Regions from separate parts of the Sphingobacterium suaedae genome, predicted to be linked through region 3. Evidence: riboswitches for the same ligand, from Rfam matches in the RefSeq annotation. Region 3 holds a riboswitch; each other region holds the start of a gene.
The links. Region 3 has a riboswitch for S-adenosylmethionine ahead of ACFSR5_RS07700 (5-oxoprolinase). Riboswitches for the same ligand answer to the same signal wherever they lie in the genome.

Region 1: it holds a riboswitch for S-adenosylmethionine, as region 3 does, so the genes downstream of both, ACFSR5_RS05665 (O-acetylhomoserine aminocarboxypropyltransferase/cysteine synthase family protein) here and ACFSR5_RS07700 (5-oxoprolinase) in region 3, are expected to answer to the same signal.
Region 2: it holds a riboswitch for S-adenosylmethionine, as region 3 does, so the genes downstream of both, ACFSR5_RS13360 (methylenetetrahydrofolate reductase) here and ACFSR5_RS07700 (5-oxoprolinase) in region 3, are expected to answer to the same signal.
Region 4: it holds a riboswitch for S-adenosylmethionine, as region 3 does, so the genes downstream of both, metE (5-methyltetrahydropteroyltriglutamate--homocysteine S-methyltransferase) here and ACFSR5_RS07700 (5-oxoprolinase) in region 3, are expected to answer to the same signal.

What each region holds. Positions count from the first base shown of each region.
Region 1 is NZ_JBHULR010000003.1:519,387-522,597, reverse strand. It holds gene ACFSR5_RS05665 (O-acetylhomoserine aminocarboxypropyltransferase/cysteine synthase family protein) at 9-1,316, opposite strand; SAM riboswitch class I at 1,554-1,666, opposite strand; tRNA gene ACFSR5_RS05660 (tRNA-Phe) at 1,887-1,959, opposite strand; tRNA gene ACFSR5_RS05655 (tRNA-Phe) at 1,996-2,071, opposite strand; tRNA gene ACFSR5_RS05650 (tRNA-Phe) at 2,108-2,183, opposite strand; gene mnmA (tRNA 2-thiouridine(34) synthase MnmA) at 2,365-3,211, shown strand, end outside.
Region 2 is NZ_JBHULR010000005.1:123,775-126,985, forward strand. It holds gene ACFSR5_RS13355 (glycosyltransferase family 117 protein) at 1-393, opposite strand, end outside; gene ACFSR5_RS13360 (methylenetetrahydrofolate reductase) at 585-1,541, opposite strand; SAM riboswitch class I at 1,591-1,696, opposite strand; gene rimM (ribosome maturation factor RimM) at 1,800-2,324, opposite strand; gene ACFSR5_RS13370 (30S ribosomal protein S16) at 2,472-3,002, opposite strand; gene ACFSR5_RS13375 (UvrD-helicase domain-containing protein) at 3,198-3,211, shown strand, end outside.
Region 3 is NZ_JBHULR010000003.1:979,610-982,820, forward strand. It holds gene htpG (molecular chaperone HtpG) at 1-1,542, opposite strand, end outside; SAM-I-IV-variant riboswitch at 1,731-1,825, shown strand; gene ACFSR5_RS07700 (5-oxoprolinase) at 1,895-2,164, shown strand; gene ACFSR5_RS07705 (DUF2891 domain-containing protein) at 2,178-3,211, opposite strand, start outside.
Region 4 is NZ_JBHULR010000021.1:288,630-291,840, reverse strand. It holds gene ACFSR5_RS20535 (6-pyruvoyl trahydropterin synthase family protein) at 1-253, opposite strand, end outside; gene ACFSR5_RS20530 (alpha-hydroxy acid oxidase) at 331-1,503, opposite strand; SAM riboswitch class I at 1,632-1,741, shown strand; gene metE (5-methyltetrahydropteroyltriglutamate--homocysteine S-methyltransferase) at 1,812-3,211, shown strand, end outside.

The sequences.
Region 1 (3,211 bases), 460 kb from region 3:
GGACGTTCTCAATTAATTTTATCAAAAGCTTGTTGTATGTCCTGTTTAATATCATCTATATGTTCTATACCAACTGATAATCGCAATTGCCCCGGGTATACGCCCGCAGCTTGTTGTGCCTCTTCAGACAATTGTTGATGGGTCGTCGCTGCTGGATGTATAATTAATGTTTTCGCGTCGCCCACATTGGCTAGGTGACTGATTAATTCCAGTGCATCAATAAATTCATCGGCCTTGCTTGCGCCGCCTTTAATCGTAAAAGATAACACAGATCCGTATCCATTTTTCAAGTATTTCTGCGCGTTTTGATGGTAAGGATGGCTTTTAAGTCCGGGATAACTGACTTTTTCAACCTGCGGATGCGCTTCTAGCCATTGCGCGATCTCCAGTGCATTGTCTATATGTCGCTGTACACGAAGGGACAACGTTTCAAGCCCTTGTACAAGTAAGAACGAATTGAATGGCGACAAGGCCGGACCGAAGTCGCGTAAGCCTTCCACACGGGCACGTATGATAAATTGTATGTTGCCAAAAGGGCCATTTGGACCAAATACATCGGCAAACACCAGTCCATGATATCCCTCAGACGGCTCCGAGAATTGTTTAAATTTGCCATTTCCCCAGTTGTAATTGCCACCATCAATAATGACACCGCCTATACTTGTCCCATGTCCACCAATCCATTTCGTAGCCGATTCAACGACGATATGAGCGCCATGTTCTAATGGCTTAAAGAGGTAGCCCCCTGCACCAAAGGTGTTGTCTACGATAAGCGGAAGATCATACTTCTTTGCCAATGCCGCAATTTTTTCGAAATCCGGAATATTGTAGCTTGGATTCCCGATAGTTTCCACATAAATTGCCTTAGTGCGTTCGTCAATTAACGGCTCAATTTGTTCGGCATCGCTATCGGCCGCAAATCGAGCCTCTATACCTAAACGCTTAAAAGATACCTTAAATTGGTTATAGGTACCACCATACAGATTTGAACCCGCCACAAAATTATCACCGCTTTCTAAGATATTCGTCAAGGCAATAAATTGTGCTGCCTGTCCCGAAGCGACAGCGAGGGCAGCGACACCACCTTCAAGCGCTGCGATTCGCTTTTCGAACGCATCGGTAGTGGGGTTCATAATACGAGTATAGATGTTTCCAAATTGCTTTAAGGCGAACAGGTTGGCTCCGTGTTCCGCATTTTCAAACACATAGGATGTTGTTTGATAAATGGGAAGAGCCCTTGAGCCTGTTGTAGGGTCAACTTCCTGACCTGCATGAACTTGCAGGGTTTCGAATTTTAAGTTTCTATTTGATGACATAGTATAGAATATTTTAAAGGTTTACTAAATAGTATATCGGTATACTCCAGGGACAAAGGGGAGGGTGGTCGTTCGGGCATAAGGCCATGGAATAGGAGGGAGTTCGTCCTACCTTGTGTGGCCGGGAACGACTAACGCATTCGCGTAGTCAAAACCATGTTCCCTGTTGTTATGCGTCTAGGGTATAAAAATGCCGTATAAGAATGTACTGTTGTAAGTGCTATCATTGTCTTATGTCATTTATATGCTCCAAAGCATTATTACTTTGGACAGGAATTGGCACCTTTTCAATGCTATTGAAGGTTGCCAGTGGGTCATCGAGCCAGTCTCTCGCCACTTCTTTATAAATCAAGACCTAGCTTTCGGAAGGTGTTGATTAGGGTACCACTATCGAAGTACTCCGCAAATATAACCGTTTTTCAATAGAATACAAATTTTATTTGGAATCCAGTTTGATAACCCGCCATGAGATTCCGTTGGGGAAGCATCATGCGGCTGTTTGAAGAAGACCATGGTATTCGCAGAACATTCCTAATAAAAAAAACCTCTTTTAATGAAGAGGCTTTCTCGTGGTGCCAGCTGGATTCGAACCAGCGACACAAGGATTTTCAGTCCTTTGCTCTACCAACTGAGCTATGGCACCTTAAGTTTTTGTTTGAAATCTGTTACTTTCAGATTTTGGTGGTGCCAGCTGGATTCGAACCAGCGACACAAGGATTTTCAGTCCTTTGCTCTACCAACTGAGCTATGGCACCTTAAGTTTTTGTTTGGAATCTGTTACTCTCAGATTTTGGTGGTGCCAGCTGGATTCGAACCAGCGACACAAGGATTTTCAGTCCTTTGCTCTACCAACTGAGCTATGGCACCGTTACAACATTGATTTCCTTTGTTGCGTTGCAAATCTAGGGTCTTTTTTTGAATTCTAAAACTTTTGTTCTAATTATTTTTAGTGCATTTTTCAACTGGTTGATTCTGATCAAGATAAAATTACATCAAATAAACACTGCACTGAGTCAAATACGCTATCTTTGCACTTCACAAAATTAGTATGAGTAAAAAAGGTAGAGTTTTGGTTGCAATGAGTGGCGGAGTAGATAGTTCAGTTGCAGCCGTTATGTTGCATGAGCAGGGCTACGAGGTCATTGGCATTACGATGAAAACTTGGGATTATGCATCCGCCGGTGGCTCTTCGAAAGAAACCGGCTGTTGCAGTCTCGATAGTATAAACGATGCTCGTTCTCTAGCCGTAGGATATGGTTTCCCTCATTATATATTGGACATACGCGACGAATTTGGTGATTATGTCATCGACAATTTTGTAGACGAATATATTGCCGGACGCACGCCAAATCCTTGTGTCCTTTGCAATACCCACATCAAATGGTCAGCATTGATGAAACGCGCGGATAAATTGGACTGTGAGTTTATTGCGACCGGACATTATGCGAATATTCGTATGCACGACAATGGTCGATACGTCATCTCTAAAGGGAGGGACGAAAATAAGGATCAATCTTATGTGCTGTGGGGCGTGTCGCAGGAAAATTTGGCCCGAACGCAGTTTCCATTAGGGAATTTTACAAAAAAAGAAATCCGCCAGATGGCCTTAGAAATGGGACAAGAGGAGCTGGCGCAAAAGTCAGAAAGTTACGAGATTTGCTTCGTCCCGGATAACGATTATCGGGCTTTCCTTCGACACAAACGACCGACGTTAGATGAAGAAATCGGACCAGGAAATTTTATTTTGGCAGATGGTACGGTGGTTGGGAAGCACATTGGGTATCCATATTTTACAATCGGACAACGTAAAGGATTGGGTATCGCATTAGGCAAACCTATGTTTGTTATTGAGATTTTACCGGAGAGCAATTCTGTCGTATTGGGAGAAGAGCACG
Region 2 (3,211 bases), on a different contig from region 3:
GTATGCTGCAGCACCTATCGTTCCCGCCAGCATAATCCGCGCAATGTGCCACCCGCCTGTTGCAATATTCGATTTATCGAACACTTTACGGGCCAAGGCAGTAATCGTCCAGAACAAAAACAAGATCGTCATTCCGCTACATACTGCCGATCCAGCGTTCATCCAGTACGCGATACGCGACGTATCTCCCATGGCAAGATTTGAAAACACATTCTGGATCATCAGAAATAGAGGCGCACCCGGTTGGTGAACGATCTGAAGTTTATAAGCAGATGCGATAAACTCCCCCGTATCCCACCAGCTGTTAAACTGATCTGCCGTCACCATATAAACACACGTAGCAATAAGGGCGAGAAGCCAACCGATGAGGTTATTAATCTTTTCGTAATTCATATCGTTTATTCTTGGGTAATTTGGATATTAAATTACAAACAAAATACGGGGATCCGTTCGCATTAACATTATTTAACGGGAGGCCTTTGAACCATGTACATAGCCATGGACTTGCATGAAAAAGCGGATTACGATTTATCGGCGTATCCCGCTTTTATATTTTTTTAAATTCGGACGGTGAATCGCTTATGTTAAGCTAGTCGTTCCACAATCTTCTTTGTCGGACCAGGATTACTCATGGTGTAAAAGTGCAGTACCGGTGCGCCGAACTTAATTAGCTCTTTGCATTGGTTGACCAACCATTCCTCGCCCACCTGCCTCACGTCTGCATTTGTTTTGCAAGCGTCAACAGCATCACTCAATTCCTCTGGAATGTCCAGATGGAAGATTTTAGGCAGGGTGATCAACTGCTTCTTGGTTGTCAGTGGTTTCAACCCCGGAATGATCGGTACATGAATGTCGTTATCCCTGCATTTGGTCACGAATTCCTTGTATTTTTCTACGTTAAAAAACATCTGGGTCACGATAAATTCCGCTCCCATGTCTACCTTTTTCTTTAACCATTTGAAATCGGTGTTAAAATTAGGTGCTTCAAAATGTTTCTCTGGGTATCCGGCAACACCTATACAGAAATTTGTCTTTTCTGAGCTCTCAATATCCTCATGCAAATATTTGCCATGGTTCATGTCAATGACTTGTTCCAGCAAATCAGTCGCATAGGCATGTCCGCCTGGTGTAGGAACGAAATCAGGATCGCCTTTTCTTGCATCCCCACGCAAGACTAATACATTGTCAATGCCTAGAAAATTTAAATCGATCAATGCGTTTTCTGTTTCCTCTTTGGTAAAACCACCGCAAATTAGGTGAGGCACGGCATCCACTTTGTATTTACTCATTATGGCTGCGCATATGGCAACGGTTCCTGGACGTTTTCGATAGGCAACACGTTCCAGCAAGCCACTATCATGTTGTTTATACAAATAGTCTTCCCGATGGTATGTTACGTCGATAAATGGAGGTTTGAACTCCATCAATTCGTCCATGGTTTTAAAAATACTTTGGATCCCCTGACCCTTTGCAGGCGGTAGCAACTCGAATGAAAACAAGGTTTTTCCCTTGGCGTTCTTAATATGATCTACAATTTTCATTTTTTTCTATTTAGGCTCAGAGAAAACGCACGGGGAATTGTGATTCTTCAGCTTATCTTTCTCAACCACCTTGTCGAGTAGAATGTAGCACCTTGACCATGGTCAGGTTGCTAAGGCTTCAGCGGGTCTATTCCCTCTGCCTTTCTCTATAAGCGGAGGCTAATATCGTTATTCTAATCAAGAAGTAAAAATTAAAAATCGTTTTTTGCAACCTTTAACATGGGGTAAATCGCTAATAAACAGCGGAAAATTGGAGACTTATTCTTTGTAAAGATCAATGAGACCATCCGGCAGTTCCACTTCGATGATTTCTTCCTCAGGATCTATATCCAATATCAGCTCTTCATTCAACGGAAATAACAGTTCCTTTCCATGAAAGTCCACCCTAGCTATAAATTGTTGAGGAAGTTCTTGCACGTCAATGATCTCACCAATTTCGCCTTCGTGTTCGTCAATTACCCTAAAACCGATTAAATCAGAATAACGGAAGTCGTCCGGATCACGCTCTGGCATCTTGTCCGTGGGCAAATAGGCCTTTTTTTTCACCAATCCCTGTGCTTTATCGATATGATCAACATCCGCTAGCTGGAGATAAGCCGTACTATTCTTCTGCAGTTTAATAGAATCCACGAAATAAGGCACCAACTTCTTGTTTATTTCCAGAAAAAGCACATCAAAATCGAGTTCATCGTAATCAGTGAACTCGAAAAAAAGTTGCAATTCCCCCTTCAATCCTCGGGTTTTCGTGATATAGCCTATATAAAAAGCGTCGTTCAGATTCATCCTGCAAAGTAAGAAGTAAAAAATGACAATTCAAAAAAGGCAGAGCAATGATAAGATCATGTTGTCCGCTCATCGCCCGATCAATTCGCCCAATTAAAAAAGCCGAACCTAATCGGTACGGCTTTCTTGAATCTGTATGAATAATACTTATCCTTCAGTTTCTTCTGACGCTGGAGCTTCAGTTTCTGCTTCTTCAGCAGCAGGAGCCTCCTCAACAGCAGGCGTGTTTTTAGCAACGATAGCAGCAGCTTTGTCCGCTTTTTTCTTTGCTTCTGCAGCAAGAGCAGCTTTCTTAACCTCTTCCTTCGACTGTGCTAAGCCTGATTTCTTACCTTCAATTTTTGCATCTTTACCTTCTGACCATTGTGCAAAAAGTTCTTCTGCTTTAGCTTCATCAAATGCACCTTTTTTCACACCACCTTGTAAGTGTTTTTTGTACAGTACACCTTTGTAAGAAAGGATAGCACGTGCTGTATCTGTAGGCTGTGCACCTTTATTCACCCAATCTAATGCTTTTTCAAAATCCAAAACGATTGTCGCTGGATTTGTGTTTGGATTGTAAGAACCGATACGCTCGATGAATTTACCATCACGTGGAGCACGTGAATCTGCTACTACTACGTGGTAGAAAGGCTTTCCTTTTTTACCATGTCTTTGCAATCTGATTTTAGTTGCCATGTTTTTTTTGTTTATGTATTCAACATATCCCCCGTGCCTCATGCAAGAGGGGACGCAAAGATAGCAATTTAAATCTGAAAAATAAAAACAAAAAAGAAGCTAGGTCTGTCTACCTCTGCGAGTTGCAGGCCTTCGTAGACAAACGCTCATCATTACTTACTTTATTTTTCCCCTTTTTATCGCTATTTTCAAACCATGAACGCAGTTGC
Region 3 (3,211 bases):
GGCTTTCTTCGACTCCTCCTCAGACAAAGCTAGTGTTTGTTGATCGTCTTTTTGAATCAGTTTATCCACGACATCTGCATCAACACGCTTGGCCTGAACCTTCTCACCGCCCTTCTGCTCCAAATAGCTCGCAAAATGCGTATCCAACGGACCATCCAACACCAAAACATCATAACCTTTGGTTTTGACAGAAGCAATAAAGCTATCTTGTTGGGATGCATCGTTGGTATACAAATACACAATATTGCCCTCTTTGTCTACCTGAATATCTTTTACTTTCTCATAGTATTCTTTAAAGGTATAACTTTCATTCTCCGTATTTTTGAGTAGACAGAAATCATTTGCTTTCTCTGCAAATTTATCATCACTCAACATGCCGTATTTAATAAAAAGCGCAATATCATTCCACTTTTCTTCGAAGTTCTTGCGGTCGGCCTTAAAGATTTCGTTCAACTTATCTGCGACTTTCTTCGTGATGTAGTTGTTAATTTTCTTAACATTACTATCCGCTTGCAAAAAGGATCGGGAAACATTCAACGGGATATCAGGCGAGTCGATTACACCTTGTAATAACATCAGAAACTCAGGCACAATATCCTTAACCTCATCCGTAATAAATACCTGACGGGAAAACAACTGGATCTTATTACGCTGTATATCCATCTCGTTCTTTACTTTCGGGAAGTATAAGATCCCAGTTAGATTAAATGGATAATCTACATTAAGATGAATCCAGAACAGCGGTTCATCCATGGAATATGGATACAATTCTCGGTAGAAAGCCAAATAATCTTCATCTTTCAATTCGGAAGGAGCTTTCGTCCATGCCGGTGATGTATTATTAATGATGTTATCAACCTCTACTGTTTTATATTTTGGCTTACCTTCTTCGTCCTCACCGTCCGGTTCCGATTCCGATTTTGTACCAAAGCGTACCGGAACAGGTAAAAACCGAGCGTATTTATTGAGAATGTCACTCAAGCGCGCTTTACTTAAAAATTCTAGCGATTCTTCGTTTACGTGAAGAATGACGTCTGTTCCACGTGTTGTACGTGTACCTTCTGAGATCTCATAGGAAGTACTTCCATCACAAGTCCAATGTGCGGGCGTCGCTCCGTCCTGATAAGACAGGGATTCAATCTCAACCCGATCAGCCACCATAAAGGCAGAGTAAAAGCCGAGACCAAACCGTCCAATGATTTCATTCGCATCATTAGCCTCTTTAAATTTTTCCATAAACTCCGTTGCCCCGGAGAATGCAATCTGATTGATATACTTCTTGATTTCCTCAGCAGTCATACCGATACCGCGATCCGAAATCGTAATGGTCTTTGCTTCTTCATCAAAAGCAACATCGACTGTTAAATCGCCAAGTTCACCTTGAAATTGGCCTAAAGAAGATAAACGCTTGATTTTTTGAGAAGCGTCCACCGCATTGGAAACCAGCTCCCGTAGGAAAATCTCGTTGTCCGAGTAGAGGAATTTTTTGATAACCGGAAAAATATTCTCCGTATGAATCGAAATACTACCTTTTTCTTGCATATATCTACTATTTTATTTTTGCTATAATGCCGAAGGTGAGCAAGGAACATTCCAAACCCAAAATTACAGACAGGATGACAGTTTTCTGACTAACACACGGGCTTTTGCGTACATCCTGTCATTTCACGCAACGATTTACCCTTATTTTTATAAAACAGTTGTGAAAATGAATAAAATCTATTAAACTTGTAGTGTATTCAGAATTGCAGGCGCAATACCAACCGAGTGAAGACACCGCGGTGGTGAAATAATACGGGTAAAATACCAAAATAAACGTGCTAAACGCGTGTTTTAAAACCCCCAAGGATTTCTGGATACAATTTATGGTTAAACCTTTTAATTTTTAAATTGTATGTCTACAGCTATTCAACTCCCTCAACATGTTTTAGATCAGTTCCATACCTACTCCGTTTCCGAGTTGATTACCTTCAACAACGACATCGTCGAAAACAGAGGATGGGGAGCATCCCGGTCGACGTTTCGTAACGCCATATTGAAAGCGTTGGCTAAGAAGGGTATCGACTTATCTCCGATTATCTCGAAGGAAGACGGTTTTAGCGTTATCCAGATCGTAAAAGTTAAATTAGAAAACAATGCGCTGATACCACTCGCCTATGAGTAGCTCATCAACCGAACTACTGCGGAGAAAGTGCCAGCAAAGCAAATGCCCCCAACCAGTGACTGCCCATGTAATCATCGTTGGCTATATTTTTCAACGAGAAATTGACATGGGTATTCGCAAGTGGGATACAGGTATTCGCCAACTCTGGCAAAGCAGAGGAAATTCCATACAGACAATGCGCCCGGCTGAAATTTAGACCATCCAAATGCACTAACTTTCCGTCCGTACGATCGCTTACCATCGCAGGTTGAATGGCATCAATATTTGATTCAAATAGGATGGGCATAAAATCTGACAGCCAGTTTTTGTAAGCTTTTTTTGACATCAAGCGACTCATGAGGTAAGCTTCTTCTAGGCAGGGCGACAAAAAGTCGTTACCGCTCGGCTCGTATGCCAAAGCACAATTTTTGTCATTCTCATAGAAACGCATACTACTCGCTTTTATTGCATTTGCCAGATCCATATCTCCGGTCGCAGTGGCATATTCATACATTAAATTGAGGCTAAAGGCCGTATTGTCATGTTGTCCCGTTCGGATAGGATAAATTAATTTGGACAGATAGACTTGTGTCCGCTGTGACAAAACATCGACCAAAGGTTGCAAGATCGTTTTCCATCTCTGCGCGTCCACATCACGCCATGTTGCTAACTCGTGCTGTAGTTTAAACAACCAAGCCCAGCCATAAGTACGCTCAAACCCTAAATTATTTTCATCATTAAAAAATGAAAGCTCTACTGCTAGGTTTTCCGATGTGATATGCGTATTCAATAACTGCCGAACTGATCCATCCGAATCCAGTTGCGGAAATTGCTTCAGCAATCGGATGATAGACCAGTAACCATGAACTGCTGAATGCCAATCAAAGCATCCGTAGAATATAGGACGTAAAACTTTCGGACTTTTTAGATCGGCCGCACGACCAATCACCTGCCCCAACTTATTAGGGTACTCGGTAACCAAACAATGTGTAGGCAATGTAAAGATCGTCTGTGCGGTTTCTTCATTAAGTTGCAGCCTATCTGGAGACTTACCTTTACCACCGACAG
Region 4 (3,211 bases), on a different contig from region 3:
TTTCGTTCAGCTGAGGTAAAAGTTCATCTTTTTCCCAAATTAGAAATTTGTGATCGAAATGATCTTCGAGCCATTGACATAACGTGGATTTGATGACAGAAAAATCTACTACCCTGCCAATTGAATCCAACCGATCTGCCACAACGGTAAAATGTATACGATAATTGTGGCCATGTAGAAAACGGCATTTGCCTTCATGACCCACGACACGATGACCGCAGGAAATATCGTGATAACGCTCAACAACAATCATAAGGCAAAGATAAAAATAGATTTTGATTGTATAATCCAAAAAAGCATGTTCGTTTTAACATGCTTTTTTGGAGGTATCTACGATCGTTGAAGGAGACGACCCGGAAACTGACCGACGTTTTCCAATGTCAGTTGTTGCATCACCTGATAGAGTTGTGCTTTGAACATGCTGATCGTGTGGTCACCCCCATCGTCGCCTAATGCGCCTACGCCATACATAAACGGTCTACCCATGAAGTTGAAATCGGATCCAACCGCATGTGCTCTTGCTAAATCTACCCCTGATCGGATGCCGCCATCAAGCATAATCTTAACTTTTTCCTTATACACCGGATTGCTGGCCAAATGGATGAGTGAATTGATGGAAGATTCCCCCGCATCAATTTGTCGGCCACCATGGTTCGAAACAATGACGCCATCTACGCCGATTCCGATCGCTGCTTGCATGTCTTCATCTGTGGTAATACCTTTTAATACAAGAGGACCATTCCAAATATCGCGTATGGCTTTGACTTTTTCTACATTGACTTTGCCAGTGAACGTCCGATTCATAAATTGGCCCAACTGAGAAAGATCTAAACCTTTTTCCATGTAAGGTTTCAGTGTCGCAAACGAAGGGATTCCGTGCTGTAAGGTTTTTATTCCCCAAGTTGGCCGTATCATGGCTTGTATGATATTCGAGATATTCATCTTGGGCGGCATAGACAAGCCGCTTTTTATTTCTCGATAACGAAGTCCAAACGAAGGGACATCTACAAGAACAACTAATACAGGACATTCTACATCTTTTAGTCGGCGTAAGATATCATCGCGTAAACGATCTTCCGTGGGATGGTAGAGTTGAAACCAAGCTTTTCCGTCAGACACCTTGGCTATGCGTTCGATGCTGCTTGTGGAAACAGTGCTTAGTGTATAAGGAATATCGTGCTTCGCAGCAGCCTTTGCCAAAATTTCGGGTGCATTGGGCCACATTAGACCCTGCAAACCGATAGGTGAAATACCAAATGGCGCGCTATATCGACGACCGAATAATTCGACAGACATGTCAATGTCGCCCGCAACGTGAAGATATTGAGGTTTTAAAAAAATATCGTCGAAATCACTCTCGTTTTTTGCAAGGTTAAACTCTTCATTTGCTCCGCCTTCCAAGTAATCGAATGCAAATTTGGGAATTCGGGATTTGGCCTTCGTCTTCAAATCAGCCACAGAGGGGTATTTTGGATTATATCGATACAAGATTTTCTTACTCATGTAAATCAGTGTTTAAATACAGGTGCCGAAGATACATACTATTCATGAAAATACCATCCTGTACAGGTAGGTACGCCAACTGCTAAAAATATTTTTGGGAAATCCGATAGTTATCCTTATCTTAGTCCCGCTTATAGAGAAAGGCCGAGGGAATAGACCCGCTGAAGCCTTAGCAACCTGTCACTGGACAAGGTGCTACATTCTACTCCAAACGTAATGAAATGGAGAAAGATAAGCTGAGATCACTAATCCTAGTGTCCTTCTCTCCAAGCAGCAATAAGGAAAGAATATTTAACAAGTAAACATTTATGTTATTAACAAACAATTTAGGTTACCCACGTGTGGGAGCGTTCCGCGAATTGAAAAAAGCCAATGAAGCATATTGGGCTAAGAAAATCAGCGCGGACGAATTATTGCAAGCTGGACTTAAAATCCGGGAGGGCAACTGGAAAACTCAAAAGGATGCAGGTATTGACCTAATCCCTTCCAACGACTTTTCATTTTATGATCAGGTTTTGGACTTGTCGTTGACGGTAGGTGCTATTCCTGAGCGCTACCATTCACTATTGAATAAAATTGATCGTCAGTATAATCTCGATTTGTATTACGCGATGGCACGTGGTTTCCAAGAAGAAGGCGTAGACGTTACGGCTATGGAAATGACAAAATGGTTTGATACCAATTATCACTACATCGTTCCTGAATTTACGAAAGATCAAACATTTAAGTTGACTTCGGAAAAATTCTTAAACGAATACAACGAAGCAAAATCGTTAGGCATCGAAACAAAACCTGTTTTAATTGGCCCGATTACCTATTTATTACTAGGAAAAGAAAAAGAAGCTGGTTTTAGCCGTATCGATTTAATCGACAACTTGCTACCGGTTTATGAAGAAATTTTGACTAAGTTGGCGGCAGCAGGAGCACAATATGTGCAGATTGATGAGCCTTACTTAGCATTGGATATCGACGATGCAACACGCGCTTTATACGGAAGCGTTTTCGAAAAGTTAGCTGCGGCAGCTCCAAGTGTCAAACTGATCGTTGCTACTTATTTCGAAGCGCTTCGCGACAATGAGGAAATTGCGCTCAAACTGCCGGTTCATGCATTGCACCTGGATCTCGTGCGTGGAGAAGATCAACTGGATACGATATTATCTAAAGTTCCTACTTCCCTTACCCTTTCCTTGGGTGTGGTAGAAGGTCGAAATATTTGGAAAAATGATTATGAAAAATCATTAGCAAAAATTAAGCAAGCAGTCGATGTTTTGGGTGCGGATCGCGTATGGGTCGCTCCATCGTCTTCTTTACTTCATGTTCCTTTTGATCTGGATAATGAAGATAACGAAGAGTCGTTGCCGGCAGAAGTGAAAAACTGGTTAGCCTTTGCCAAGCAGAAATTGGCAGAAGTCAAAGACTTAGCCATCTTGGCGGATGGTCATGTTGATGCGAACACAGCGGAACGGTTTGAGGCAAACAAAGCTGCTGCGGAAAGTCGGCGGACATCTCCTTTAATTCATAAACCAGAAGTAAAAGAACGTGTAAACAACATCACCGATGATGATGCGAAACGTACTTCTCCTTTTGCCTCTCGTAAAGCAGCACAACAAGCTAAATTCAACTTGCCGGCGTTCGCTACAACAACAATCGGTTCTTTCCCGCAAACGAAAGACGTGCGTAAGTGGAGAGCAGACTTGAAAAAAGGAGC